4 regions of the Streptomyces sp. LN549 genome follow, and region 3 is predicted to be linked to each of the others. Evidence: riboswitches for the same ligand, from Rfam matches in the RefSeq annotation. Region 3 holds a riboswitch; each other region holds the start of a gene.
The links. A riboswitch is a leader RNA that binds a small molecule or an ion and turns the genes downstream of it on or off. The one in region 3 is predicted to bind cobalamin.
Positions count from the first base shown of each region.

Region 1: another riboswitch for cobalamin. It lies ahead of SH922_RS02495 (ABC transporter substrate-binding protein); the one in region 3 lies ahead of SH922_RS26815 (ribonucleoside-diphosphate reductase subunit alpha).
Region 2: another riboswitch for cobalamin. It lies ahead of SH922_RS37735 (CbtB-domain containing protein); the one in region 3 lies ahead of SH922_RS26815 (ribonucleoside-diphosphate reductase subunit alpha).
Region 4: another riboswitch for cobalamin. It lies ahead of SH922_RS08695 (cobalamin biosynthesis protein); the one in region 3 lies ahead of SH922_RS26815 (ribonucleoside-diphosphate reductase subunit alpha).

Region 1 is NZ_JAZHRI010000002.1:525,392-532,582, forward strand. Features, by position in the region: gene SH922_RS02490 (FecCD family ABC transporter permease) at 1-274, opposite strand, end outside; gene SH922_RS02495 (ABC transporter substrate-binding protein) at 316-1,356, opposite strand; cobalamin riboswitch at 1,419-1,606, opposite strand; gene SH922_RS02500 (hypothetical protein) at 1,720-1,896, opposite strand; gene SH922_RS02505 (acyl-CoA dehydrogenase) at 1,893-3,794, opposite strand; gene SH922_RS02510 (hypothetical protein) at 3,962-5,281, shown strand; gene SH922_RS02515 (hypothetical protein) at 5,318-5,635, shown strand; gene SH922_RS02520 (carbohydrate kinase) at 5,700-6,632, opposite strand; gene SH922_RS02525 (GH32 C-terminal domain-containing protein) at 6,647-7,191, opposite strand, start outside.
Region 2 is NZ_JAZHRI010000002.1:8,532,416-8,539,606, reverse strand. Features, by position in the region: partial or broken gene SH922_RS37770 (SAV_6107 family HEPN domain-containing protein) at 1-427, opposite strand, end outside; gene SH922_RS37765 (hypothetical protein) at 1,825-2,001, shown strand; gene SH922_RS37760 (hypothetical protein) at 2,237-2,485, shown strand; gene SH922_RS37755 (pirin family protein) at 2,661-3,626, opposite strand; gene SH922_RS37750 (tetratricopeptide repeat protein) at 3,769-4,125, shown strand; gene SH922_RS37745 (GNAT family N-acetyltransferase) at 4,198-4,707, shown strand; gene SH922_RS37740 (CbtA family protein) at 4,846-5,619, opposite strand; gene SH922_RS37735 (CbtB-domain containing protein) at 5,649-5,864, opposite strand; adenosylcobalamin (AdoCbl) riboswitch at 5,909-6,004, opposite strand; gene SH922_RS37730 (histidine phosphatase family protein) at 6,125-6,709, shown strand; partial or broken gene SH922_RS37725 (family 16 glycosylhydrolase) at 6,904-7,191, shown strand, end outside.
Region 3 is NZ_JAZHRI010000002.1:5,880,736-5,887,926, forward strand. Features, by position in the region: gene SH922_RS26810 (ribonucleotide-diphosphate reductase subunit beta) at 1-53, opposite strand, end outside; gene SH922_RS26815 (ribonucleoside-diphosphate reductase subunit alpha) at 53-2,461, opposite strand; cobalamin riboswitch at 2,600-2,737, opposite strand; gene SH922_RS26820 (GNAT family N-acetyltransferase) at 2,800-3,312, opposite strand; gene mctP (monocarboxylate uptake permease MctP) at 3,431-5,065, opposite strand; gene SH922_RS26830 (DUF3311 domain-containing protein) at 5,062-5,316, opposite strand; gene SH922_RS26835 (GntR family transcriptional regulator) at 5,571-6,335, opposite strand; gene SH922_RS26840 (extracellular solute-binding protein) at 6,641-7,191, shown strand, end outside.
Region 4 is NZ_JAZHRI010000002.1:1,970,589-1,977,779, forward strand. Features, by position in the region: gene SH922_RS08670 (hypothetical protein) at 163-1,473, opposite strand; gene SH922_RS08675 (alpha/beta hydrolase) at 1,660-2,787, opposite strand; gene SH922_RS08680 (class II aldolase/adducin family protein) at 3,002-3,664, opposite strand; gene SH922_RS08685 (anion permease) at 3,900-5,183, shown strand; gene SH922_RS08690 (hypothetical protein) at 5,209-5,442, shown strand; cobalamin riboswitch at 5,603-5,734, shown strand; gene SH922_RS08695 (cobalamin biosynthesis protein) at 5,878-6,906, shown strand; gene SH922_RS08700 (cobyric acid synthase) at 6,903-7,191, shown strand, end outside.

The sequences.
Region 1 (7,191 bases), 5.4 Mb from region 3:
TGCCGCAGACCGCGAGCCCCGCGCCGCAGACGGCGGCGAGCAGGGTGCGCGGCATGCGCAGGTTCCAGATGATGCCGTCGCGGATCGGGCTGAGCCGCGACTCACCGGCACCGAGGTGGGAGGCGACCGTGGACCAGACGTCGGCGACGGAGATCCGGGCCGGGCCGATGGTGACGGCGAGGGCGACGGACAGGGCCAGCAGCAGGAGCCCGCCGGCCCACAGGAGTCCGCCCCGGACACGCCGGGCGCCCCGCCGGCCGGGCCTGGCGTGCACACTCGCGTCCTCGCGCGGTGCCGCGGCCTGTTCGGTGTCCGTCACCTCGCGAGCCCGAAGGTACGCAGGCCGGCTGCCACGCGCTCCACACCCTCGACGGTCCGGATGGTCGGGTTCATGGCCTGGCCGCTGAGCAGCACGTAGCGCTTGTGCCGGACGGCGTCCATGTTCTTCGTGGCGGGGTTGGACTCCAGGAAGGCGATCTTCTTCGCGGCGCTCTCGGCGGTCTGCGACTTGCGCGTCAGGTCGCCGATGACCAGCACGTCCGGGTTGCGGTCGGCGACGGTCTCCCAGTTGATCTGGGGCCATTCCTCGTGGGTGTCGTCGAAGGCGTTCTTCGCGCCGAGTTCCCGGGTGATGATGCCGGGCGCTCCGCAGCAGCCGGCCAGGTACGGGGCCTCGGAGTTGGCGAACCAGTACATCAGGGAGGCGCCTGAGGCGTCGATGCCTCCCGTCGCCTTGCGCACCCGGGCGCGCAGCTCGGCAACGAGTCTCTCGCCGCGCTCGGGAACGCCGAACACCTTGGCCAGGTCCTGTACTTCGCGGTAGACGCTGTCCATGGTCAGGGCGCCGGTCCGGACACCGTCACCGTCCTTGCTGTTGTCCTTGGCGGTGCAGTCGGCGGGCGAGACGTAGGTGGGGACGCCGAGCGCCTCGAACTGCTCGCGTGGGGCGACACCGCCCTTGGCGAGCGTCGACTCGAAGGAGGCGCTGACGAAGTCGGGCTCCTGATCCAGGACCTTCTCCGACGAGGGCCGGTTGTCGGAGATCCTCGGGATGCCGGCGTTGGCCTTCTCCAAGCCCTTCAACACGGGGTCGGTCCAGGTGGCCGTGGCGGCGAGCCGGTCGGCCAGTCCGAGCGAGAGCAGGATCTCGGTCGATCCCTGGTCGACCGGCACGGCGCGCTGCGGGGCCGCGTCCACGGTGACGGTCCGTCCGCAGTTCTGCAGGGTCACCGGATAGCCGTCGGCTCCCCCGGCCTTGGCGGCGGTGCTGTCCCTGCCGCCGCCGCAGGCGGTCAGCAGGATCAGTGCGGCGGTGAGCAGGGCGGCGGAACGGGTGGGGCCGGCTATGGGCGGCACGAAGTACCTCGGCGTCTCTGGGCCCATGCGCGGGGCCCGGTGTACGGAGTTCCGCAGCCCGGTACCGGACCGCGGGTGCCAGCAGGTCTTCGGACTCGGGTTCACGCGGACGGGACGCCTTCCCGGGAAACCGTGGGTCTCCCAGTGGCTGTGGCCCCGCCCGTCCCCCTCACCGCTGCGCGTCAGTTCCGGATTCGCACCGGATTCCCTGACCCCTACGTGGAGTTCGACTGGCTCTCGGCACGCTACCACGAGCCTCTGCGCAGCTCAGCGGCGGTGCGCCCGGGCACGGGCGGTGGGGCGGACGGGGCGGCGCGGCCGCGCACCGCCCCGACGCCGGAGTGTCCGGGCGCACCGCTCCGGTCACGCCTTGCGGCGAACCGATTCGCCACCGTGGGTGCGCACCCCCTCGCACCAGCGTGAGAGCAGGGCTGCGGTCCCCCAGAAGGCCAGCAGGACGACGCGGACGCCCAGGCACCGGAGCGCGCCCGCCGCCCGGCGCGGCAGGGCTGCGGCTCCCTTCAGCGGTGCGCCTGTCATCGTGCGTCCCCGGCAGGTTCCCGGGCCGCGGCGGTGTGCCAGGAGGCGCCCGCGTCGTCGTACGCGTCCGTGTAGCGGGCTCCCGCGATGGGCCAGTCGGCGAGCAGTTCACCGGGCAACGCGAAGGACTCGGTCAGTTCCGGCAGATGACCGCTCACGGCGGCGATGAACTGCTCGCTGACATCGGTCAGTCCCTCGACCTGACCAGCGGTCAGGTGGCCGGCCGCAAGCAGATCCCCGCTGTTGCGCGCGACCCAGCGCAGAGCGAACAGCCGGGCCAGTTCGCCCAGCCGCTCGCGGGCCTCGCCGCTGGGCAGGGCCTCGAGCGCGCACTCGTACGCGTGGGCTGCCTGCCGGTACGCATGGGCCTCCACTCCCCGCAGCGCGGGCCCGGACCCCTCGTTCCAGCGCTCCAGCGGGTCGCCGTGCGCCACCCGGGCCATCCGTGCGGCCGCCCGGGCGAACCAGATACGCTCCACCTGGTCCAGGAGCCGGCCGAGGAAGCGCAGATCGGTGAGGTCGCCGCCGGGCGGAGCGGCCGCCGGACCTTCGTCCGGGTCCCGGGCGGCCTCCAAGAGCAGTCCCGCGGCCGCCCTGGAGTGGATGGCCAGGTTGTCACCCTCGGCGGTGATGGCGCCCTCGACGCCGGTGACGAGTTCGGTCATCCCGTTGTTCTCCAGCAGCCCCTGGGCACCGCACCGTTCCCGGCATTCGACGATGACGGACCGGGCCTGCCAGGTGATCCACCCCTTGGCCACGTCGACCAGCCGCTCGGCCGCCTCCCGGTCCGCGGGCGGTCCTGCCGCCGCCTCCTCCCAGCGGTCGAGGACCCGCCGGTGCAGCAGGCTCATCGCGAAGACGGTGGCCATGGCCTCGGCGAGCGGCCCGTGGTGACTGCGGTGCGCGATCACCGGGACAGGCGGTGACGGGCGGCTCCCCGAGACGAAACGGTGGCCGCCGTAGCGGACGGCGACGGCCAGCGTGGCGCGTGCGGACCCCACCGCGCTGGCGCTCATACAGATCCGGCCCGCGGTGACCCGTCCGATCGACGCGCGAAAGCGGTGCCTGCGCCCCTCGGTCTCGCTGCGGAACACCCCTTCCTCGCCGACCCGCCCCTGCACGCCGCCGAGCAGAGCGCCTCGCCCCACGAAGACCTGGTCGAAGGAGGTCAGGCAGTGGTCGACGGGGCTGCCCATCCGTGCGGGAAGCCGGCGCACCCGCACCCCGGGCAGGGCCCGGGACGCATCGGTGAGCGGCACCAGCAGCAGGAAGACCCCGTGGTCGGCGCCCCCGACGATCAGCCGGGCGGCGACGAGCCCCGACTTGGGGCCGCCGGCCGGACTGGTATTGGGCATGAACTTCTGTGCGCCGGCGTGCGGGGTGTGGAGCACGAACCCGTCCCGGGCGGGGTCGTAGGTGGCGGTGGTCTCGACGGCGGCGGCGTCGTTGCCGTGCGCCACCTCCGTACAGAGGAAGGTGCCGATCCGTCGCAGCCGGAGGAAGTCCGACAGATCGCGGGTGCTGTCGGTGTCGTGGTCCAGAAGGCTGCCGAGGAAAAGGTTGTAATGAATGCCCGCAACGGTGGTGAGGGCCGGGTCCACGGGGGCGAGCCATTCGTGCATGGCGGCGAGCGCGCGCGGGTCGGAGGCCGGCCTGGCGGCGCTGTCCAGCGCACTGTTGAGCGCGCGCAGCCGTGCGTGGGCCAGGGCGAGCCGCTCGTCGGGGGTGGGGCCGGGAGGCGGCCAGAGCGGCCGGCGGAACGGTTCTGTGGTGACGAGCCGGCGCCAGAAGCCGTGCTCGCGGCGGGCGTCCGGACCGAGGAGCGCTGTGGCGAGCAGATCGGCGACCCGCCCGGTTCCGGCTCCTGAGGGGCCGTTGCTGTCGAAAATAGTGGTCATAAAAGCACAAACGATCAGGAAACTTCCAGGACACCCTCACAGCCGGCGTCCGCGGCAGCCCGCCCCTGCCCGGTGGGAGCCCGGACGACACCGTACCGGCCGCCGCCCGTCACCCGTATGCAGCAACTCACCGCGCTGTGCGGGCGGCCAGGACATCCCCTTGGGTCATGGAACGGGACCCCGGTCAGTCGGCCGCACCGGACGAGCACGCCGAACTGGAAGCCCTTCGTGCACGGGTGACCCAGCTGGAGGAGGACCGCGCCCCGGCGCGGCACGGGCTGCGGCTGCGTTCGTTCTTCGCGGTCCTGCTGATCCTGGTGGCGGCCGTACTGACACCGCTGAGCATCGTGTCGAGCTGGGCGAGCGACGTCGCGGGGGACACGGACCGCTATGTGGCGATGATGGAGCCGCTTGCCGCCGACCCCGATGTACAGGCGGCCGTGACCGACCGCGTCACCCATGCCGTCATGACCCATCTGGACATCGACGCGCTGTTGGCGGACGTCGCACCCGACGACCGGCCGGTCGTCGACAAGGCCCTCGGGAAGCTCAGCGGCCCGCTCACCACCGGTGTCACGAACTTCGTGCACGGGACCGTCGAGAAGTTCGTGACCAGCGACGCCTTCGAGCGGGTGTGGAGTGACCTCAACCGACAGGCGCACGCCTCAGTCGTGAAGGCGCTGACGGGTGAGGGCGGCGGGGCTGTGAAGCTGACCGACGACACCGTCACCCTGGACCTCGCCCCGGTCATCGACCGGGTGAAGCAGCGCCTCGTCGACCGCGGTCTGACGGTCGCCGAGAAGATCCCGGAGATCCACACCGACTTCACGGTCCTGACCTCCGACTCGGTCGGCAAGGCCAAGCAGGGGTTCCGGGCGCTCGAACTCCTCGGATTCTGGCTTCCCGTGGTCACGCTGGTGGTGGCGGTGGGCGGGGTACTGCTCGCGGTGCGCCGCCGACGGGCCCTGGTCACCGCTGCGCTCGCGGTCGCTGCGGGCGCCGCCCTGCTCGGGCTCGGCCTGTGGGCGGGGCGCGCGTTCTATCTCGACAGTCTCCCCTCCGACGTCTCCCAGCCGGCCGCTGGTGCCGTCTTCGACGGCCTGGCGGGATATCTGCGCGCCGGGGTCCGGCTGGTGGTGACCGTCGGTGCGGTGGTGGCTCTCGCGGCCTGGCTCACCGGAACCGGCCGCGCCGCGACCCGCGTCATGGCGATGTGGAGCGGCGGCATCGGGGCCGTACGGGATGCGGCCGGTTTCACGGGCGGTCCGGTCGGCCGCTGGGTGCACCGGGCCAGGCGACCGCTGAACTGGACCGTGGTCGTGGTGGCCGTCGCGGTGCTGGTGGCATGGGACCGGCCGACCGGTCTGGTCACGGTGTGGATCGCGCTGTGTGCCCTGTTCGCCCTGGCCGTCGTCGAGTTCCTCGACGACGACAGCACTCCGCACCTGGCGGCCCCCGGCAGCGGACGGGCCATGGGCGGTTCCTAGCGTCTGCCGGGCGGCAGGGGTGAGGCGGCGACGCCGGTGAGCGTGCTCAACGTGTCGTTCGACGCGCCGCTCAACGACTTGAAACAGGCCCGTGCCGGTCTCCCCCTGCTCGTGAAGGCAGATGTCACGGGCGCGGTGGACGGGCTGCGCAAGGTGCGGGCTTGGGTCACCTCCGACAACGGCACGACCTGGAAGCAGGTCCTGGTCCTGCCCCTGCATGACGGTGGACACGGGTTCCTCGCGCCGCACACCGCACTCGTCAAGGGCGGCTTCCTCGGCCTGCGGGTGACGGCCGAGGACCGGCACGGCAGCACCGTGGACTCGGCCCTTCCCAGGGCCGTGCCGGTCGGCTGATTCCGAGCCGACACCGACGACGGTGCCACCGTCCCCGTGGGGGGTGACGGTGGCACCGTCCTGTTCACATCCGGCCGAGCGCCGCGGCGAGTTCCGCGCTGTCGGGCGGGTTGGCGCCGGCCCGGGAGACGGTCACGGCCGCCGCTGCCGCCGCGTGCCGCAGGACATCGGTCACCGTGGCCCGGTCCAGCGACCGCAGCCCTTCCCGCCCGGCCGCTCCGAGCAGTCCGTGGGCGGCGAGCGCGTGCAGGGTGCCCGACATGAAGGCGTCCCCCGCCCCCACCGTGTCGACGACCTCGGTCGGCAACGCCCCGACGGTCACCTGCCCGTCGGGCAGAACCGCGAACGCTCCGTCGCCGCCCCGGGTGACGAGGACGACGGCAGGCCCGGTGGCGAGCCATCGCTCGGCGACCTTCTCCGGGGCCTGACCCGGGTACAGCCATTCCAGGTCCTCGTCGCTCGCCTTCACCACATCACTGAGCGCCACACAGAACTCGGCCTTGCGCACGGCCGCCTCGTGGTCCCCCATCAGTTCCGGCCGCACGTTGGGGTCATAGCTGACCGTCGCTACGGCCCGCAGCGATTCGACGGCGGAGCGGACCGTGGCCGCGCCGGGTTCCGTGACCGCCGCGATCGAGCCGGTGTGGACGTGCGCGGGCGGCCGGTCCGGGGAGACCGGGCCCAGAGTCCAGGTGATCTCGAAGGTGTACGCGGCGTGACCCGCGCCGTCCAGCGTAACTGCGGCGGACGGGGTGGGGGCGGTGGAACCGTCCGTGCGGACGTCGACCCCGGCTCCGGCCAGGTGGTCACGGATCAGCTGCCCGTTGGTGTCCGGCCCGAGCTGGGTGAGCAGGGTCGCGTCGTGTCCGAGCCTGGCCAGGCCGTACGCGACGTTGGCCGGGCTGCCGCCCGGGTGAATTCGGTCGGCCGCACCCGGCAGCCGGACGATGTCGGCGACGCATTCGCCGATGACCAGCAGATCGAGTCTGTCGAGCATGAGGGTGAGGTCTCCTAGAGTGCGGTGACGTGGGTGTCCTGGTAGGCGGCACGGCCTCCGAACACATTGAGCCCGATCCTGCCGCGTGCATAGCGTGTATCGGTCACGTCGACGACCGGCCTGCCGTCGACGGATACCTCGATGCGCCCGCCCCGGGCCAGAATCCGCAGCGTCAGGGTCACTCCCGTCCGTATCAGCAACGGCGTTTCGGCGAGTACGGTCGTCTGTCCGGCGTCCCGGCGCATCAGCCGGACCGTCCGCAGATTCGGATCGAGGTTGACCGCGTATCCATCGGCGATGTCGGGCGTTGTGCGCAGGAACACCGATCCGGCGCCGCTCGTCCCGTCGGGGCCGCCGAAGCGCACGAGGGTGGTCAGTTCCAGATCGCCGTACTCGGTGCCGGAGACACTGGTGGTGTCCCGGTCGAACGCCCCGGTGCGGCCGGCCCCGGTGGTGGTCCAGTGGCCGGCCGGTACGACGGTGAGGTCACCGAGGCCGCTGCTGCGGAAGGTCCCGCCGGCCGGGGATGCGGACGTTGCCGGGTCCTCGCCGGTCACCC
Region 2 (7,191 bases), 2.7 Mb from region 3:
CGCCCGGCAGTCGCAGCTCTCCTTGCTGCCGGGAGTCAGACAGGAGGAACCGTTGGCAAAGCCGCAGGAACATCGAAACATCGCGAATCAAGTCCTCCGCTTCGCGCATGCTGACTGCGCCCTCGATGCCGGCCTCCGCGCGGGCGCGGGTGCGGGCACCTATCGCGAATAGAGCGCTCCACTCCGTCAGCTCCGGAGCAACTTCAGGGAGCACCTCCCAAGCGCTACGGACTCGCCTCTGACGCCGCTCGCCCGTGTCCCCCGACGGCCGCCCTCGCACAGCAAGCACAGCGGCAGCGGTGCGTAGTGCTGCCAGGTGAGCCGTGGCGAAACGTTCATTCGCAGACTCCATCGCAGATGCCTCTTGCAGGCCTTCCTCTGCCTGACCCAACAGATCCCGCGCAGGGAGAGGAACACCCCTCTGCCGCCTGCGGGCGTTCGAGGCAATCTCCATCAACTCTCGAAGGCGCGCTACCAGCGCCACGGGAACGCTGGTGGCCGCCAAAGCGTCACCCAGCTGATGTGTGATCGCTCCCATCATTCGTTCCGCATCGGCGATCTCGTCGAACGCGCGGTATACGAGCGCCACGGCCTTAACCGTCCGGTCATCCGAACCAGCCGCGAGGTGGAGGCGAATTTCCGCTAGGCACTGTGCGACTGCTGCAGAGGTACCAGGGACCTCATTGCCGACCTGCCCATAGGAGAAGCGGATGACGGCGCCTCCCTGACCATCCGAAACGGCACCATCTTGGACCGCACCACTTCCCGCCGCCATCGCACCCCCGAAACCAATAAGAATGTTGCACGCGCCTTCCTCGCTTCTGGATGCGTGAGGCCGTGCGATCCGCCCGAGGATACCGCGCGGGAACGATTCAGGGCACGCGAGTGCCGAACACGCTGGCACCTAACACCAAGTACTGAGTTGTCCACACGTCCGCTCCCGACCGACCGTTCAGCGGCCTGTGCTTCATCGTCCCGATATGTGCTTTCACGGCGCCCTTCTGCAGGGTCTGCACGACACAGAAGCTGAACGGAGCCGTACCACACGAACGCCCCCAGCAGCACACCACACAAGGCAGTTGCCAACACGGACCGCGAGGAGCCGGGACACGTCGCTGCCCAGGGCCTGCACGAAGAGACAACCTCCGAGAATCCTGAACTGGGTCGCCTGCGCCAGTTCGCCGCCCAACTCAGGGACAAACTCGTGAAGGCCAGCACCAGAATTGCGGCCATGATGGGGCGTTCAGACGGCCGAGCAAGCCCTCGCTGCGGTGGGGCCCCCGCAATCCAATGGCACCCGGGATATCAGCCCACTTCGCAGGAGCCGGCACCGCTCTAACGCCTCACGGCCGGAACCTGCTCACGCTCGCCGGTTCCATGACGGCGTACAGGCCCTGACCTGTACGAGCGAACGCCGGCACGGAGTTCACTGGGCAGAACGGGTCCTCCTCTGCCGTTGCAGGCCCGGTCTGGTCGGCGCTCGGCAGCGGTGGCCCCTGTACCTCATCGCCAGGTGGCATGTCCCGCGTATGGCCTTTCTAGCTGCCATGTCCTGATCAGTAGGTAGTTTCAGGAGCAGCGCAGGATCAACTCCCCACGAGCCGACACATCGAGGGGCAGCTGTTCGAGCCGTGAACAACGACCCGGCCACCTGCTACCTCACCGCTCACTGCGGCTGCCTCAGGGCGTGCTCGCATTACCCATGGGATAGCAGTACCTGATCTTTACTGTCGGCGTAGACCTCAGTTCTGACCACACAAGTCGGTGGTCGAACTGAGTGGACGTCACCCATGTTCGACCCTGGATCACGAGGGACTCGAACGGGTGGACTCCATCATTCTCTGGCTGCTGGCCGCCTCCGGCGTGCTGAGCATCTTCCTATTCGTCGCCCGGGGACTGCTCGACCAGCTGCCAGAAATCATCATCGCCTGGCGCAAGGTCCAGCGGATGTACCAGAACGCTGACCGGAACGTCGACGATACGACGGACCCTGACGTATGAGGTGGCCTGGAAGGAATGAAACTGCGCCATCTTGAAGGAGCTGTTCGCGGTACTGGTGTGACGCCAGGTCGGGGTGTTCGTGCTGGTCGCGGGCTGCAGTCTGGGTGTAGGCCATTGTGCAGGGGTGGGATTGCGGATTCCTGTCCGTCGCCGCAGGTGCCGCTCCGTACTCCGGCCCATGATGGAGCCCCAGTGCTGCAGCGGATCGCCGCGCGGCATACGAAGCTGGACGGGCTTGAAGATCAGCTGGCCCGGCCGCACCCACGGCATCACCGCCGCCCGCCGCGACCGCCTGCGGGCCCACCTGCGCGCTGCTGGCCTCGGCGTCCTGGCGGACCTGTACTTCCTCCGCCTGGACGACGATCCGGACCGCAACGCCGCCAATCGTCGACCAGACCTCTCACCCGCGAGGCGCCCCGAATCTCCGATCGCCTCAACCAGCAGCCGAACCGGCCTGACGCCCAGTCAGAAAAGTCAGCATTAAGTCAGCATCCGTCCTGGCACACAAGGTCAGACGCGGGCACAGATGGGAACGCCGGTCCAGCGGAAGGCCTCCCCCTGAGGCACTCTCAGCCGCTTTCAGACCTCCCCCGCCCAGAGCACGTCGCAGGCACGATCGGGCACGCCTCGAAACCCGTGGATCCGCAAAAACCCGCAGCTCAGCGCACACGTCCACGCGGCTTCAGGGGCACAGCGGGCAGTGCGGGAGCCGGGAGCGGTGCACCGTCATAGCCACGTACGGTGCCGAACCGATCGCCGTTCATCCAGTCCTCACGGGCCTGCGTGATATCGTCCTGGGTTCTGGCCACGAAGTTCCACCACATGACGATCTCCTCCTCGAAGGGCTCACCGCCCAGGAGCATGAGACCCGCCTCGGACTCCGCGCGCAGGGGAAGCTCTGTGCGGCCGCAGCCGAGGTAGAGCATCGAGCCGGGCAGGACGGGGACGCCGTCGACCTCCGCCTCGCCGGACATCGACAGCACGGCGTACTCGAAGTCGGGATCCAGCGGGAGGCGCGCTTCGGCTCCGCGGCTCAGGGCGAGGTCGGCGCCGACGATCGGGGTGTACGCGGTGCCGGGCGAGGTGGCGCCGTCGAGGGCACCGAGGATCACAGTGGCCGCGAGGCCGGGGGCGGTGACGGTCGGCAGGTCCGTGTGGTGCTGGAAGTGGGGCTCGACGGCGCGGTGGGCATCGGGGAGGGCGACCCAGAGCTGCGCGCCGTGCAGCAGTGCGGCGTGCGGCCTGGGGCTCTCCTCGGAGTGGCTGATGGCGCGGCCGGAGGTCATCAGGCCGAGTTCGCGCGGGCGGATCGTCTCCAGGCTGCCCAGGCTGTCGCGGTGAAGGACCTCGCCCTCATGCAGCCAGCTGACCGTCTGCAGGCCCATATGGGGGTGGGGCGGCACCTGCATCCCGGGTTCGTCGGCGATGTCGTCGGGGCCGTAGTGGTCGACGAAGGCCCAGGCCCCGACCATGCGGCGGCCCAGGTTGGGCAGCAGTCTGCGGACCTCGGTGGACTCGCCGAGCCGGACGTGGCGCGGAGTGAGGAGTTCACGTACGGGTTCGGCGACGACGAAGCCCCGCCCTCCGCAGACGGAGAGTGTGGCCTGGCGATCGAGATTGCTCATGACGCTCAACCTATTCCCGTGCGACTCCGGGCGGGCGGCACCCACGCCGAATATTTAGTGGAACATTAAACCACCCGTGAGTGTTGTGGCGTGTGGATACGTACGGGAACGGCCCGGCGGCGCCCTCGACCGAGGAGGTCACATGAGCGACACCTACTACGAGTTCGGTACCGCAGCCGAGCGCTGGGACCGTGCGCAGTTCTTCTTCGGGTCGAAGGAGTACACCATCGCGGCCCGGATTCTGGGCGGGCTCGTCGAGGAGGCGCCGGAGCTGGTCGCGCCCCGGTTGCTGCTGGCGCGGTCCTACTACCACTCGGCGCGGCTCGTCCGGGCCGAGACGGAGCTGCGCGAGGTGCTGGAGCGCGACCCCGTCGAGCAGTACGCACGGCTGATGCTCGGCCGCACGCTGGAGCGTCAGGGCCGGCAGGCCGAGGCGGACACGCAGCTGCGGATGGCCGCCGCACTGTCCGGGGACTTCACCCCGGCCGGTAGCGCCTGACCGCCGCACGTACCGGGCCGCACCCGGAAATCCGGGTGCGGCCCTGCCGTACCGCGTGATACCTCACAGGGCATGACCGACCTCGTCACACCACGCCTGCTCCTCCGTCCGATGACTGTCGCCGATGCCGAGCAGGTGGCGGCGGGACGGCCGGCGGACGGTGTGCGCTGGGCTCCGGGCTATCCCTGGCCCGGGGAGGTGGCGGCGGCCACACGCTTCCTCGAAACCTGCGCGGCCACCGGCGATCCCAGCCCGTTCGCGAACTACGGGATACGACGCCGCGAGGACGGGCTGGTGATCGGCGGAGTCGGGTTTCACGGGGCACCCGACGACAAGGGACACGTGACGATCGGGTACGGACTCGTGCCGTCGGCGCGCGGCATGGGGTACGCGTCGGAGGCGCTTCGCGCGCTGCTGCGGTTCTCCCGCGAGCGAGGCGTCGCGTGCGTGCACGGGGACACCGACCTCGACAACATCGCCTCCCAGTGCGTCATGACAGCAGTGGGCATGCGTCTCGTGAAGGAGGACGCACTGCTGAAGCACTACCGGATCGACTGGGACGCGCCCGCCGGGTCGGAGTGAAGGCGGCTTCCCTACGCACAGAGCCCGCCGGGATATCCCCGGCGGGCTCTGTGCGTGCAGTCGGCACCCTGCGCAAGTCCTGCCGCACACCGGCACGCCGTGCGTGCCGGCGTGCGGGGCCTGTGGTTGCTCCCGGACTCAGCCGGCGACGGTTGCCGGCCGGCTCCCCGTAGCGTCCGTGGCCCTGACCGCCCCCGGTTTCGGAGCCAGCAGTCGTTCGGTGAGGTACCCGAAGACCAGCCCGAAGGTGGTCCAGAGCGTGACCTGCACCGCGAGCGTGGCGAGCCTGAACTCCCAGAGCAGAGCTGCCGGGAAGTCCTTTCCGACCTCGTTGAACGAGGGCAGGAAGGCGTAGGCGAGCCCGATCACCAGCACATAGCCGGCGGCCGCGGTGATGGTGGCGTTCCAGTTGCCCAGGCGGGGAGCCAGCCGCTTGCCGAGGATGACGGCGGCGACGGCCAGCAGGACGCTGAGCGCGACCATCAGGAAGAACAGGGTGGTGCGTCTGCCGATGGTGTCGGGGTTGCCGACCGCCGGCGGATTCGCCGGGTACTTCAGGAATGGCACGACGTACACGGTCAGCAGGGCCGCTCCCGCGATCAGCGCCGCCGTCGCCCTGGGGCCGAAGCGGCCCATCCGGCCGAGGGCGTAGCAGAAGACGAGTGCGGCGATGCCGCCGACAGCGACGCCGAAGACGAGTACACCGGTGGCGAGGCCGACGGTGGACTGCATGGTGCGACTGACGAGTTCCTCGCCACCGCCGTGGTCATGGCTGTGCGTCTCTTCGAGGGCGATGGCCGCGTCGACGCGGGACTCGCCGAGGAAGTAGGCGACCAGAAGTGCGAGCGCACCCGCGACGAGGCCGGCCAGCATGCCGCGGACCAGCAGAGCTCTGACAGATATGGAGTTCATGAGGGGTTCCCCTGGGTCAACCGGTTGGATCAGTGGCAGGGGAAACCGAGGAGGTGGCGCCCGTCGTGGACCCACTCGTGCACGCCTTCGCCCGAGATGAGCGCGGTGGCGCCCTGCTCGGCGCCGACGAAGTACAGCAGGATCAGCATGAGGATGCCGAAGAAGGCCGCCCAAGGGGCAATGGCCTTCAGCGAGATGGGGGTGATGGCGGGTGCGACGGCGGCGGGGGCAGCAGTCTGTGCCATGGCAGAACCTCCTGGGGGAACACGCGTCCCGATCGTGGTGCCTGAGACGAAGATGCTGGGTCTGACTTCCCGTGCAGATACGGGTTCACAGTGGCGCGACCGTGCCGGATTCTCACCGGACTTCCGTCACACCTTCGTCTTGTCGCGACCATACCGCCTGGGAGCGGGCGCCGCCATGGTGCCCGTGGACAGGCCGGCAGGCCCCGGATGCCATGGTGTGCTTGGCCAAGTGGCCACAGTTCAGGGAGTTGAGAGCGGGTATGACGGTACGGGTGATGTTGATCTCACCGGCGATGAACGCCGCACTGCGCGAGGCCCGGTTCGCGGGTGATGCGCCGCTCGACGACTCCGGGCTCCGGCAGGCCCGGGCCGCAGCGCAGGGCGTCCCCGCCGCCGACCTGATTCTGCACGGACCGTCCGGACGCTGCACCCTGACGGCCGGCGCACTGGGGCTCCGGTCAGCAGCCGATCATGCCCTCGGCGACTGGGAGTTGGGCCGATGGACCGGGGCGCGGCTGGACGAGGTGAGTGCGAGTGAGCCGGAGGGGGTGGCGGCGTGGCTGGCGGACCCCTCCGCCGCTCCGCACGGGGGAGAGTCGCTTCTGGACCTGTGCGTCCGAGCGGGCGCCTGGCTCGACTCGCTGCACGGCAGCGATGACGGGCGGGTACTGGCGGTGGTCGAGCCCGCTGTCGTGCGAGCCGCCCTCGTCCATGCACTGGCCCTGCCCCCGCAGGCGTTCTGGCGGTTCGACGTGGCCCCGTTGACGCTGACCGAGTTCAGCGGCAGGTCGGGGCGGTGGAACCTGCGCTGCGGCCGGCCGCTCGCGGCGGTACCGGTGGGCTGACCCACGCACCGGAGCGGGCGAGGACGCGTACGTACAAGAACTGTGGTTGTGCAGGAGCCTTGACACCCTCTTGGTTCACTTCTTAAATCACGTAGTGAACTAAGGCCTCACCTCCCCCATGTGACCACCATGCCCCCACTTGTCATATGCATGGCGATCGCATGCCCCTCCGTCCCGCACGGGAAGGAAAACCCATGAGTTCCCCCCACCTGACCAGGCGTCTCCTGGTCTCCGCACTCTCGGTGCTCGCTCTGGTATCGGCCACGTCCGGTCTCGCTGCCGGGGCCCCCGCGCCGTCGTCGACCGCCCGAGGCGCCGGCGCCGCACGGGCGGCGGCTGCCGTGACGACGTTCGCCGACGAGTTCGACGGCGCCGCCGGTTCGGCGGTGAACGGCAGCAAGTGGCAGATCGAGACCGGCGACAACGTCAACAACCACGAGCGGCAGTACTACAAGGCCGGCAACAGCAACGCCGCGCTGGAC
Region 3 (7,191 bases):
AGGGTCAGTTCGAAGCCCGGGTCCAGCAGGTTCTTGTGGTCGTTGGAGCTCATTACTGGCAGGCCTCGCAGGACTCGGGGTTTTCCAGGGAGCAGGCGATCGCGTCCGCGTCGGGCGCGGGTGCCTGCTCGGGGACCGGGGCGGCGGACGCCGCACGGGCGATCCGGGTCGCCGGGCGGGAGCGCAGGTAGTACGTCGTCTTCAGCCCCTGCTTCCAGGCGTACGCGTACATCGAGGAGAGCTTGCCGATCGTCGGCGTCTCCAGGAACAGGTTCAGCGACTGGCTCTGGTCGAGGAACGGCGTGCGGGCCGCCGCCATGTCGATCAGGCCGCGCTGCGGGATCTCCCACGCCGTGCGGTACAGCGCCCGCACCTCCTCGGGGATCCAGGCGAAGCCCTGCACCGAGCCGCTCGCCTCGCGCAGCGCCTCACGGGTCCGCGCGTCCCACACGCCGAGCTTCTTCAGCTCGTCCACCAGATACGCGTTGACCTGGAGGAACTCGCCGCTGAGCGTCTCGCGCTTGAAGAGGTTGGAGACCTGCGGCTCGATGCACTCGTACACGCCCGCGATCGAGGCGATCGTCGCCGTCGGCGCGATGGCCAGGAGCAGGGAGTTGCGCATGCCGGTCTTCGCGACCCGGGCGCGCAGGGCGTCCCAGCGCTCCGGCCAGTTCAGCTCGGTGTCGTAGTGGTCGGGGTGCAGCACACCGCGGGCGGCGCGCGTCTCGGACCATGCGGGCAGCGGGCCCGAGCGCTCCGCGAGGTCGCAGGACGCCTCGTAGGCCGCGAGCATGATGCGCTCGGAGATCCTCGTCGACAGGGCGCGGGCCTCGGCGGAGTCGAACGGCAGCCGCAGCTGGAAGAAGACGTCCTGGAGACCCATCGCGCCCAGACCCACCGGCCGCCAGCGGGCGTTGGACCGGCCGGCCTGCTCGGTCGGGTAGAAGTTGATGTCGACGACCCGGTCGAGGAACGTCACGGCGGTACGGACGGTGGCGTCGAGCCGCTCCCAGTCGATGCCGCCGTCGGCGACGAACGCGCCGAGGTTGACCGAACCCAGGTTGCAGACGGCCGTCTCGCCGTCGTCCGTGACTTCGAGGATCTCGGTGCACAGGTTCGAGGAGTGCACGACGCGGCCGGGCTCGGCGGCCTGGTTCGCGGTCCGGTTGGAGGCGTCCTTGAACGTCATCCAGCCCTGACCGGTCTGGGCGAGGGTCCGCATCATGCGGCCGTAGAGCTCACGGGCCGGCATGGTCTTGCGGGCCAGGCCCCTGGCCTCGGCCGCGCGGTAGGCGGCGTCGAACTCGTCGCCCCACAGGTCGACCAGCTCGGGCACGTCGGCCGGGGAGAACAGCGACCAGGCGCTGTCCGCGTCCACCCGGCGCATGAACTCGTCGGGGATCCAGTGCGCCAGGTTGAGGTTGTGCGTACGCCGCTGGTCCTCGCCCGTGTTGTCGCGCAGCTCCAGGAACTCCTCGATGTCCGCGTGCCACGTCTCCAGATAGACGGCGGCGGCGCCCTTGCGCCGGCCGCCCTGGTTGACCGCGGCGACGGAGGCGTCGAGCGTCTTCAGGAACGGGACGATGCCGTTGGAGTGCCCGTTGGTGCCGCGGATCAGTGAACCGCGGGCGCGGATGCGGGAGTACGAGAGGCCGATGCCGCCCGCGTGCTTGGAGAGGCGCGCCACCTGGTGGTAGCGGTCGTAGATCGAGTCCAGCTCGTCCAGCGGCGAGTCCAGCAGGTAGCAGGAGGACATCTGCGGGTGGCGGGTGCCGGAGTTGAAGAGCGTGGGGGAGGAGGGCAGGTAGTCCAGCCGGCTCATCAGCCCGTACAGCGCGGCGACCTCGTCCAGGGCGCGCTCGGAGGTGTCCTCGGCGAGCCCGGAGGCGACGCGCAGCATGAAGTGCTGCGGCGTCTCGATGACCTGACGGCTGAGCGGGTGGCGCAGCAGGTAGCGGCTGTGCAGGGTGCGCAGGCCGAAGTAGCCGAAACGGTCGTCGGCGCCGTCGGCGAGCGACTGCCCGACCAGCGCGTCCAGGGCGGCCGCGTGGAGCGTCACGAACTCGGCGGTGCGGTCGGCGATCAGGCCCTCGCGGTGCCCGACGGCGACCGAGGCGGAGAATGACGTCGCGCCCTGCCCGGCCGCCTCGTCCGCGATGGTGCGGGTGAGGAGACGGGCGGCGAGCCGGGAGTAGGCGGGGTCCTCGGAGATCAGGCCCGCGGCGGCCTCGGTGGCCAGCGAGCGCAGCTCGGCCTCGTCCGACCGGGCGTTACGGCCGCGCAGCGCGGCGGCGGCGACGCGTCCGGGGTCGGTGTCGGGCAGATCGGCGGTGAGGTCGGTCAGGGTCCGCAGCAGTGCGGTCCCCGGTCTGTCCTTCGCGGGTCCGCCGGACCGGACCGTCTCGGCCTCGGCTGCTTCGGACTCGGCCGCTGAAACCGGATCGGCTGGCGCGATGGTCACGCGGTGCTCTCCCTCGCTCGGCTCCGGGCCTTCGGGGAGCGGGGGCAGCCGGGCGGAGCGGGACCCGGCAGGGCAGCGCTCCGTGCGGCGTCCACCGGCCCATCCACGAGGCCCGGACGTCTGGGCATCCGGATCGGTCGAGCCGGATGCGCTGTCGGCAGGACCTCGGACTCGGGAGTGCACAAAAGCACACCGAACACACCGTTGCGGGACAGTTCCGGATTCACACCGGATTTCCCTGCGGCGACAGCGAGCACGAGCATACATGTGGGGGCTGCCGGATGCGGCAGCCCCCACATGTTGTGTCGTGCGAGATCTCGGACCCTCCAAGTGCGCCCTTACGGCAGGGGCCCGAGCTCCAGACGGTACGTCAGCAGCTTGAGCTCGGCGATGGGGCTCCAGTCCCTCTCGGGGGTCCGTACGAAGCCGAGGCGCCCGTAGATCCTATGGGCGCCGTGCATGGCCGGCTGCGTCGACAGGACGAGCCCCGTGACCCCCGTGGTGCCCCGTGCGCGGTCGATACAGGCCCGTACGAGCGCCTCGCCCGCCCCGGCGCCGCGGGCCTCGCGGGAGACCGCCAGCATCCGGAACTCGGCCTCGTCGGCCGTCGCGATGTCGGCCCACGGGTTGCCCGGCGGGGCGTAGGTGACCCCGCCCAGGACGCGGCCCCGCGCGTCGGCGGCCACCAGTACCTCGGCCTCGGCGGCCCGGCGGGGTACGTCGCGCAGCTGCACCAGGTACGGATCGTCGGCGCCGAAGTCCAGGAGCCCGTCGCCGAGATAGGCCTCGGCGGTGATCTCGCCGAGGAGCGCGTGCTCGGCGGGCTCGACCGGCCGGATCGCTATGTCCATGGGCGGAAGTCTGCCGTACCCACGGGCCGTGGCCGCAAAGGGTTTTCCGCAGGACGCGCGAACGGGCCGCCGCACCCCTCCCCGGAGGCGCACGGCGGCCCGTTCACGCAGGTGGCGGTCAGTGGCCGCCCGGCGCACCGGCGGTGGCCGGCGGGAGCTCCGTCTTCACGCCCGGGTCGCCCGCGTCCGCGGTGTAGTCGCCCGGAGAGGTCTCGTCGACCCCGGCCGGCGCCTTCACCGCGTTCAGGACGAAGGTGAGGACGACGACCACCACGACGTTCAGCACGAAGGCCGTCAGACCGATGTAGCCGATCTCGCCGAGGCCCGGGATCTCCTTGGACGACCCGCCGAAGTGCTTCTGGGTCGGGCTGGCGACGCCGTACGCGGCGAGCGTTCCGTACGCCATGCCGACCGCCCAGCCCGCGAGCAGCGCCCAGCGGTGGAACCACCGGGTGAACAGCCCGCCGACCAGGGCCGGCATCGTCTGGAGGATCCAGATACCGCCGAGCAGCTGGAAGTTGATCGCGACCGTCTTGTCCATGGTGAGGACGAAGGCGAGCGCACCGACCTTCACCAGCAGCGAGACCAGCTTGGAGACCTTGGTCTCCTGCGCGGGTGTCGCGTCGGGCTTCAGGAAGTCCTTGTAGATGTTGCGGGTGAACAGGTTGGCCGCGGCGATCGACATGATCGCGGCGGGCACCAGGGCGCCGATACCGATGGCGGCGAACGCGACCCCCGCGAACCAGTCGGGGAACATGTTCTCGAACAGCTGCGGGATCGCCAGCTGGCCGTTGTCCACCTTGACGCCGGCGGCGATCGCCATGAAGCCGAGCAGCGCGAGCAGGCCCAGCATCAGCGAGTACAGCGGCAGGATCGTCGTGTTGCGGCGGATCACCTCACGGCTGCGGCTGGAGAGCGTGGCCGTGATCGAGTGCGGGTACATGAAGAGCGCCAGCGCCGAACCCAGGGCCAGGGTGGCGTACCCCCACTGGCCCGCCTCACCGGGTGCGAGCCCGGCCACCGGTTTGCCGGCCGCCTCGTTCTTCGCCGAGAAGGCCTCGCCCGCCTTGGCGAAGATGTCGTCGAAGCCGCCGAGCTTGATCGGGATGTAGATGATCGCCACGGCGATGACCAGGTAGATCAGGCCGTCCTTGACGAACGCGATCAGCGCCGGGGCACGCAGGCCGGAGGAGTAGGTGTACGCGGCGAGTACCGCGAACGCGATCAGCAGCGGCAGGTCCTTGATGAACCAGTGGGTGTTCTCGCCGCCGCCGACGCCCATCACGTCCAGCACTGCCTGGATGCCGACGAGTTGGAGCGCGATGTACGGCATCGTGGCGAGGATGCCGGTGACGGCGACCGCCAGCGAGAGCCCCTTGGAGCCGAAGCGTCCGCGGACGAAGTCCGAGGTGGTGACGTAGCCGTGCTTGTGCGACACCGACCACAGACGCGGCAGGAAGGTGAAGATCAGCGGATACACCAGGATGGTGTAGGGCACCGCGAAGAAGCCGGCCGCGCCCGCCGCGTAGATCGCCGCGGGAACGGCGACGAAGGTGTACGCGGTGTAGAGGTCGCCGCCGAGCAGGAACCAGGTGACCCAGGTGCCGAACGACCGTCCGCCCAGCCCCCATTCGTCGAGGCTGGCCTCGTTCTCGGCCTTGCGCCACCGGGCGGCCATGAAGCCGACGACCGTGACGGCCAGGAAGAAGAAGATGAAGACGCCGAGCGCGACGCCGTTCACGCCGTCCTTCATGCTGACGCACCCCCCTTGCGGGCGCGCTGGTCACGCTGCCACAGCTTGTACGCGATCATCGTCAGCGCCGTGGAGATCAGCACCCAGAGCATCTGGTACCAGTAGAAGAACGGGATCCCGATGAAGGCCGGGTCGACCTTGGCGTACGAATTCACCCAGAGCATCGCCACGAACGGCGCGATGAGACAGAGGGCGATGACCACCCGCATGGGTGTGACGGTGGGTGGTTTTCCTTCTGGTTCTTCCGGCATGGCGGCGACTCCGTCCCCTCGCTGATCACCTGGTGTAATGCGCAGGAAATCTAGGCGAGGGTTCCGCCCACCGTCACCCCCTGTCCGCATTGCGGTCCGGCAACGGTCCTTCGGTATCGGACAGTTGGTCGAAATGACCTCAAACGTCGGGGTGTTGGTCCAGGCCAATTGGGGGGTGGGGTCCCAGGGCGGCGAACAGCCCCCGTGGGAACGGTTCCACGGGGGCTGTGCGGGTGAACGGTGACGCGGACGGATCAGTCCAGCGGCCGCTTCAGGCGGGCCACGAACTTGTAGCGGTCGCCCCGGTAGACCGAGCGCACCCATTCGACCGGCTCGCCCCGGCCGTCCAGTGAGTGCCGGGACAGCATGAGCATCGGCAGGCCCACGTCCGTGCCGAGCAGGCCGGCCTCGCGCGGGGTGGCGAGGGAGGTCTCGATGGTCTCCTCCGCCTCGGCCAGCCGTACGTCGTACACCTCGGCCAGGGCCGTGTAGAGCGACGTGTACTTCACCAGCGAACGCCGCAGCGCGGGAAAGCGTTTGGCCGAGAGGTGGGTGGTCTCGATCGCCATGGGCTCACCGCTCGCCAGACGCAGCCGTTCGATCCGCAGTACGCGTCCGCCCGTGCTGATGTCGAGGAGTCCGGCGAGCATGTCGTCGGCCGTGACATAGCCGATGTCCAGTAGCTGGGACGTCGGCTCCAGTCCCTGGGCGCGCATGTCCTCGGTGTACGAGGTCAGCTGCAGGGCCTGCGAGACCTTCGGCTTGGCGACGAAGGTGCCCTTCCCCTGGATGCGCTCCAGCCGGCCCTCGACGACCAGTTCCTGGAGGGCCTGGCGCACGGTGGTGCGCGAGGTGTCGAATTCGGCGGCGAGGGTCCGCTCCGGGGGCACAGGGGTGCCCGGCGGCATCGTGTCCGTCATGTCGAGGAGGTGCCGCTTCAGCCGGTAGTACTTCGGGACGCGCGCGGTGCGCGTGCCCGTGCCCGTCTCGTTCTCCGTACTGCCCCCGTCGGCACCCATGGCCCGCCTTCCCGACTGCTGCGTTGCTGCCGTCACCGGCTCCTCCGTCTGTCGCGGCTCACATGGTGGCACGGTCCGGTCACGGCTCGTCGCCCTCCCTCAGGTGTCGGTCCTGTAACGGACGCGAGTGCACTTCTTATACACCCTTGACACCCCTAAAGGTCTAGGCCAAGCTCCCGGTACTGGTCTAAACCATTAAAGACCAGGTCCCAGCCCCACGGGCAGTACCCGTCGCATGTAATTGTGCGACGGACGGCGTTCTCGGGTGGTGGGGGGAATTCTCTTGCATCCCTGAGGAGGGTGTCGTGAAGCGCGGACTCATCGCGGCTATTGGCGTCGTGGCTCTGTTGGCCGGTGCCACTGCCTGTGGCTCGGACGACAAGGCTGACAGCGGCAAGAAGACCGGCCCCGACAGCTACAAGGGCCAGACGCTGACCGTCTGGGCCATGGACGGCTCGACGCCTCCCGGCTGGACCAAGGACCTGACCGCCGCCTTCAAGAAGAAGACCGGCGCGACCTTGAAGTTCCAGACCCAGAAGTGGGACGGCATTCAGCAGAAGATCACGACGGCTCTCTCCGAGTCGACCCCGCCGGACGTCATCGAGGTCGGCAACACCCAGACCCCGGCATACGCGGCCACCGGTGGCCTCTCCGACCTGAGTGACCTCAAGGCGGAGATCGGCGGCGACTGGGTCGAGGCACTCAACGAGTCCTCGGTCTTCGACGGCAAGCAGTACGCCGCCCCGTGGTACTTCGCCAACCGCGTCGTCATCTACAACAAGAAGGTCTGGGCCGACGCCGGCATCACGGACACCCCGAAGACACGGGACGAGTTCTTCAAGGACCTGGACGCCAT
Region 4 (7,191 bases), 3.9 Mb from region 3:
ACGGGCCGGCCGACCGGCTCCACGGCCGGAGCTGCGGCAGCCCTGCGGCGTGGAGGCGGCGTGGACCGGCCCGTCCGCGCGACCGGTCCTCCGCGGCTGAGGCTGCGGGCCGTCCGGCGCCCCGGAGAACCCGTGACCACCGGACAGCGGGCAGGCGCCGGTTCAGGCTCCGCCGGTGTGCACCTGGAACGCCGCCTTGCGGACCGCTTTGGCGAGCGCGGGGTCGGGGTGTGCGGCGGCCAGGGCCACCAGCACCTGGACGGTGCGCGGGTGGCCGACGGCCCGTACCTCGTCCAGCAGCGCCGGGACGGTGCCCTGCACGGCCGAGTCGAGGTGGCGGACCAGCAGTCCCGTCTCGCCGTGGTCGGCGACGGCCGCCGCGGTGTCGACCCAGAGCCAGGTGGCCTCCTCGCGGCTGAGGACCTCCTGGGCGTCCTCGGGGTCGGTCCCGTCGTACTCCGCGAGCCAGAGCAGCGCGTAGGGGCGCAGCGACGGGTCGGTGACGACGGATCGCACCTCGGGCTCGGCCGGTGCGCCGACGACGCGGAGCGCCTCGAAGGCGAGCCCGCGCAGCAGGGCGTCCTCACCGCGGGCCACACCGAGGAGTTCGGCGACGGCACTGCCGACAGGGCGGGCGGCCAGCCAGGCGCGGTATTCGGCGCGGGCCGGTCCGGGGGTGAGGCGGGCGCAGCCGAGCAGCATGTCGGCGGCGGACTGCTCGATGTTCCCGGCCGGGCTCTGGGCGGCGACGCAGATCTGCTCCAGCTTGACCCAGACCGCCCAGTTGCCGAGCGGGGTGAGGGTGGCGGTCCCGGCGCCGAGGGTGAGCGCACCGACGGCGGCCAGCCCCTCCAGGGCCCAGTCCAGCAGGAGGGCGACCAGTGCGGCGGGGTGAGCGGTGGGCTCAGGCGCGGCGGGGGCGGGCAGCACCTGCGGCCCGTACGGCACCTCGCAGCGCTCCTCGTGCAGCTCCGCCACGCGCTGGCCGAGCAGGTCCAGGAGGGCGGGCACGGTGACCGGGCCCGCCGAGAGCTGAAGCAGGGACAGCACCTGGGGCACGGCCTCGACAGCCTCGGCGACTGCGGTGGACTCGATGTCCCGCGGCGCGGGGTGGACGAGCGACCAGGCGTCGAAGAGCGCCACCCAGCCGCGGAGCACGGCGGAGTCGTCGCGGTCCCAGGCGCGCAGCCGCCAGCCGGGCCGAGCAGTGTCGCCGTGCAGTTCCACGAGCCCGGCGAGCCTGGCCCGGTCCCAGCCGGAGCGCACCTGGGCCGGGGACAACTCCAGCGCCGCCGCGGCCCGTTCGAGGGCCTGGGCGGCCAGTGGAGGCGTGCCGGAGCTCGCGCCGTCGGCCGCCCAGCGGGCGATCCGTACGGCGTCGGCGAGAGCGGTCCTGGCCTGGCGGGCCAGTTCCGCCCGGGGCGGGGTGCCCTCGGGCGGGCGGGGCGCCGGCCTGGTGCGCCGGGTCGTCACGGCCTTGCGAGCTGTGGCGAGGGGTCTCGGGCGGACAAGTCGCAGCCTGGAGTCGCGCGGGGTACGGGACGTCACGGGGAGCAGTCTTGCCTCTGACGGCCCGAAAGCCCAAACGGAACCTGGAACACCGGTGTCGGGGGTGCGGCCGCACCGGCCGGCACCAACCGGCCGAAGCGGTACATCAGCTCACATCAGGGGCGTGAGGAAGCGTCGTAGCGTCTCTTCGTACCGGGCCGGGCCGGCATTCCACATCGCCGCATGCGGAGCCTGGGGTACGGCGTGCAGGGCGATCAGGTCGGGGCGGCGTGCGGCGAGCTCCCGGGACGACTGCCAGGGGGCCAGGGTGTCGTCGGGCCCGTGGAAGATCAGCGTCGGGACGTGCAGGGCCCCGGGCAGCGACGTGTCCAGGAGCCGGGCTCCGCGCAGTCCGGTCTTCCCCTGGGCGGCACGGACGGCGAGGGGCAGCAGGGCGGACGGGACGCCGCGGGCGACGGCCAGGGCGCGCAGGGTGGCCGCCCAGTCCAGCACCGGCGAGTCGAGGACGAGACCGCAGATCCGGTCCCTCAGCGCGGAGTTGACACAGGCGTGCAGGGCCATCGAGGCGCCGGTGGACCAGCCGTGCAGGACGACTTGCTCGGCGCCGTAGCGCACGGCGAAGCGGATGGCCGCGTCCAGGTCCCGCCACTCGGACTCGCCGAGGTGGGCGAGGCCGTCCGGGGAGCGGGGGGCTCCGGGGTCGCCGCGGTAGGCGAGGTCGAGCACCGGCAGCTGCTGCCCGTGCAGGAAGTCCGTCACGTTCAGCGGGTGTTCCCGGGTGGTGCCGATGCCGTGCACGGTGATGACCCAGGTGTCACGGGGGCCGGGCACGAACCAGGCGGGCAGGCCACCGAGTTCCCCGGGGATCTCCACCTCACGGAATTCGAGGCCGAGGGCCGTGGCGGGGTCACCGCTGTGGAGCTCCGGCGTGATGCGGACCTTGGCGCCGGGGCGCAGGGTGCCGCGGTTCACGCGTTCCAGCCGCCGTACGACGGTGTCGGGGGCCTGGTGGGCCTGGTCGATCACCGGCCCCACGACGGCGTGGACGTCGTCGCCCACCAGCCCGTAGGTGCCTGGCCGCAGCGACGCGAGGGAGCGGGTCAGGGTGACCTGCCCGGCCGCCGTCGCATGCACGGTCAGTCTGCGGTCCGCGGGGAGGGGACGTCCGGACGGCGCCTTGAGGGCGACGTCGCCGGCGTACCGGCCGGCCGCGACCGCTGCCGCGCCGACGCCGAGGATGGTGGTGACGGCTGCTGCCGTTGCTGTAGCCAGGCGCACGGCTTCAGCTTCACGGTCCGGGCCGCGTACGGCCAGCGGGCGGGGGCCGTACGGTGACCTGCCCCCCGCGCAGGGCGGTTCCTGCCCCCGCCCCGCACGGTGACCTGCCCCCGCCCTGCACGGTTCCTGCCCCCGCCCTGCGCGGTTCCTGCGCGGCCTCCGCCAGGGTTCGGCCGGCGGACGCCCGTCTCCCAGGCCGGCGGAGGCCCGTCCCTCAGCCCGGCTGCTGCCCGTACCCCTTCAGCGCTTCCTTGACGTCACTCAGCTGCTCCGGCGTGAGCAGGGCCGGGGTGCGGCCGGGTACGGAGCTTGCGGCGAGCCAGAGGCGGCACAGCCATTCGAGCTGGGCGGTCCGGTCGTACGCCTCGTCGAGGGTGGCGCCGTGAGTGACCGTGCCGTGGTTGCCCAGCAGGCAGCCGGTGCGGTCGCGCAGAGCGGCGAGCATGTTTCCGGCCAGTTCGTCGGTGCCGTACCGGGCATAGGCGGCGACCCTGACAGGGCCGCCCAGCATCGCGGCGGCGTAGTGGACCGACGGCACCTCGGTGACGAGCGTGGAGACGGCCGTGGCGTGCACCGCGTGGGTGTGCACGACGGCGGCCGCGTCGGTGTTCCGGTACACCGCGAGATGGAGCGGGAGTTCGCTGGTGGGGACCATGTCACCGAGGACCTGGTTGCCCTCCAGATCGACGCCGACCACATCCTCGGGACGGAGCCGGTCGTACGGCACTCCGCTCGGGGTGACCAGCACGGTCGCGCCGACCCGCGCGGAGACGTTGCCCGAGGTCCCCACGACCAGCCCCTCGGAGGCCGTCCTGCGGGCGGTGGCGACGACCGCACCCCAGGTCCGTTCAATCGAATCCCGCCACTCGCTGCTCATACGAAGATCCTTTCAACGGATGAGCGGCCCACTGCCACCCCTCCCCGAAGGCCCGCCCGAACTCCGGATTCCGGGCCCACACCGGCCTGTGCCGGAATCCCACCGTCACACGGCGGGTAAAAAGGGCAACGGCACTCCGGTTGGGGTCACCACAACGCCCTGCTCAGTTCATCTTCCGTTCACTCAGATTGCCTACGGTCCACGTGCCACTGACGTCGAACGATTGCCTGGGTAAATGGAACACATCACGCTGCTGCTCGCGATTGTGATCGTGACAGCTCTAGTGTTCGATTTCACGAACGGTTTCCACGACACCGCCAACGCGATGGCCACGACCATCTCGACCGGCGCACTCAAACCCAAGACAGCGGTGGCCATGTCCGCCGTTCTCAACCTCGTAGGCGCGTTCCTGTCGGTGGAGGTCGCCAAGACGATCTCCGGCGGGATCATCAACGAAGACGGACTCAGAACCGAGGTCATCTTCGCGGCGCTCGTCGGCGCCATCCTGTGGAATCTGCTGACCTGGCTGGTCGGCCTGCCGTCCAGCTCCTCCCACGCACTGTTCGGCGGCCTGATCGGCGCCGCGGTGATGTCCGCCGGCTGGTCGTCCGTCGACGGCGGCACCGTCGTCACCAAGGTGCTGCTTCCCGCGGTCGCCGCACCGGTCGTCGCCGGTCTGGCCGCGCTGCTGGCCACCAAGCTGACGTACCGCATCGGCGGGAAGGCCACGGGCGGCGCCCAGGAGAAGGCCACCGCGAAGGGTTACCGAGCCGGCCAGATCGCCTCGGCGGGGCTCGTATCACTCGCGCACGGCACCAACGACGCGCAGAAGACCATGGGCATCATCACGCTCGCCCTGGTCACCGGTGGCGTCCTCGCCCCCGGCTCCAACCCGCCGGTCTGGGTCATCGTGTGCGCCGGCCTCGCCATCGCGCTCGGCACCTACCTGGGCGGCTGGCGCATCATCCGCACCATGGGCAGCGGCCTGACCGAGCTGAAGCCGCCGCAGGGCTTCGCCGCCCAGACCAGTGCGGCCACCGTCATCCTGGCCTCCTCGCACCTCGGCTTCTCCCTCTCCACCACCCAGTCGTGCTCCGGTGCCGTCATGGGCGCGGGCCTCGGCCGCAAGGGCGGCGTGGTCCGCTGGTCCACCGCCACGCGGATGTTCGTCGCCTGGGGTCTGACCCTGCCCGCCGCCGGTCTGGTCGGTGCGGGCGCGGAGTTCCTCACCAAGCAGGGCACCTGGGGTGTCGTGGTCGTCGCCGCGCTGCTGATCGCGGGCTCCGGTGCGATCTGGATGCTGTCGCGCCGCAAGCCCGTCGGGCACGGCGATGTCGCGCCCGGCGGCCAGGACGAGGGCGCGGCGGCCGGTGACGACGAGCCCGCGGGCGTCGTCACCACCGCCATCGCGGCCGTCAGCCCGCCGCCCACCGCGGCTGCCCAGACCCACGGCCTCATGGCCACCATCCCGGCCCCGGCCGGACCGGTCACCGACCCGGCCCGACCCGCCACGGTCTAAGAGCCTCCGGTAAGGACAGATCCACATGAACATCGACTGGGCAGCCCTCGGCACCGTCTTCGGCGTCTCCCTCGTCGCCACCGTCGCGCTCGTGGGGCTCTTCACCCTCGGCATCGTCGGCCTCTCCAAGCAGCCGGAACCGGCCGCACAGGACGGATCGGCGGGCGGATCGCTCGTGCTGGCCCGCACCGGCGCGTACGTCTGCTTCGGGCTGTGCGCCGCGGCAGTGGCCTACGGCATCTACCTGATCGTCGCCTGAGCCCCACCACCCACTCCCCGCTCCTTCGCATCGGGCCGGACGCACCACGTGTGCGTCCGGCCCGATGTGCGTCTGAGCACACTGCACCGTCGCAGGTCAACGGCAAGTTGACGGGCGTTCGCAGAGCGTGGTGGACTGCCGGAGCCATTACGGCGACAGCAGAGGAAGCCGGTGCGAATCCGGCGCGGTCCCGCCACTGTCACCGGGGAGCAGTCCCCCACCACGGAAGTCACGGTCCACGCAAGCGGACTGGAAGGCCGGGGGAACTGCGGATCCGGAAGCCAGGAGACTCTCGTCGCCGTCACGTCGAACCAGGGCGCGGACCCTGAGTGAGGACATATCGCCATGCCCGGCTGCCGTGCGTCCAGTCCTGTGCTGCTCCTGCCAGCAACTGCCTGTCCCAGGGTCCTTCGAGGCGCAACGGCCGGCTGAACCGTGCGTGCCGATCGCATCTTCGCGTACGGCGCCACAGCCGGCCTGATCGGCGATCTGCTGCTCGGTGACCCCCGCAGGGGGCACCCGGTCGCCGCCTTCGGGCGGGCCGCGGCAGGCGTCGAACGCCATCTGTGGCACGACCACCGCGGCTGGGGCGCACTGCACACCCTGGTATGCGCCGGAGGCGCCGCCGGCGGTGCCGCGCTGGCCGCCCGTGCGCTGCGCCGCCACCCTGCCGCGTCCGTCGCCCTGACCGCGGCCGCCACCTGGTCCGCCGTCGGCGGTACGTCGCTGGGGCGCGAGGCCCGGCCCATCGGCGATGCCCTGGCCGCCGGGGACCTCGGCCTGGCCCGTGAGCGGCTGCCGCATCTGTGCGGCCGCGACCCGCAGTCCCTGGACGGCCCGCAGATCGCCCGCGCCGTCGTGGAGTCCGTCGCGGAGAACACCTCGGACGCCGTCGTCGGCGCCCTGGTGTGGGGCGCGCTGGGCGGGGTCCCCGGGCTCGTCGGGTTCCGGGCCGCCAACACGCTCGACGCGATGGTCGGCCACAAATCGTCCCGCTACCGGCGTTACGGCTGGGCCTCGGCCCGCCTCGACGACCTCGCGGGCTGGCCGGGCGCCCGGCTGACGGCCCTGCTCGCCGTGACCGCCGGGGGGCGGCCACGGGGAGCGGTCCGGGCCTGGCGGGCCGACGCGGCCAAGCACCCGAGCCCCAACGCGGGCCCGGTGGAGGCCTCGTTCGCGGGCGCGCTCGGCGTACGGCTCGGCGGGACGCTCGCCTACGGCGGCCGGGTCGAACACCGCCCCGTGCTCAACGGGGACACCGGCCGGGCGGTGGAGAGCGAGGACATCGAGCGTGCCGTACGGCTGTCGCGCCGGGTGAGTGCGCTGGCCCTCGGCGTGAGCGTGGCGGCCCGCCTGGGCGCGGGGCTCGCGGCACGACGGATCGCGGGGGCCCGTACCGCGGGGGCCCGTACCGCAGGAACTCGACTCTCAGGAACTCGACTCTCAGGACGGAGACCGACATGAGCGGCGGACTGCTGGTCGCCGGGACCACCTCGGACGCGGGCAAGAGCGTCGTCACCGCGGGCATCTGCCGCTGGCTGGTGCGCCGGGGCGTGAAGGTGGCGCCGTTCAAGGCGCAGAACATGTCGCTCAACTCCTTCGTCACCCGCGAGGGCGCCGAGATCGGCCGCGCCCAGGCCATGCAGGCCCAGGCCGCCCGGGTCGAGCCGACCGCCCTGATGAACCCGGTCCTGCTCAAGCCCGGCAGCGACCGCTCCAGCCAGGTCGTCCTGATGGGGCGCGCGGTCG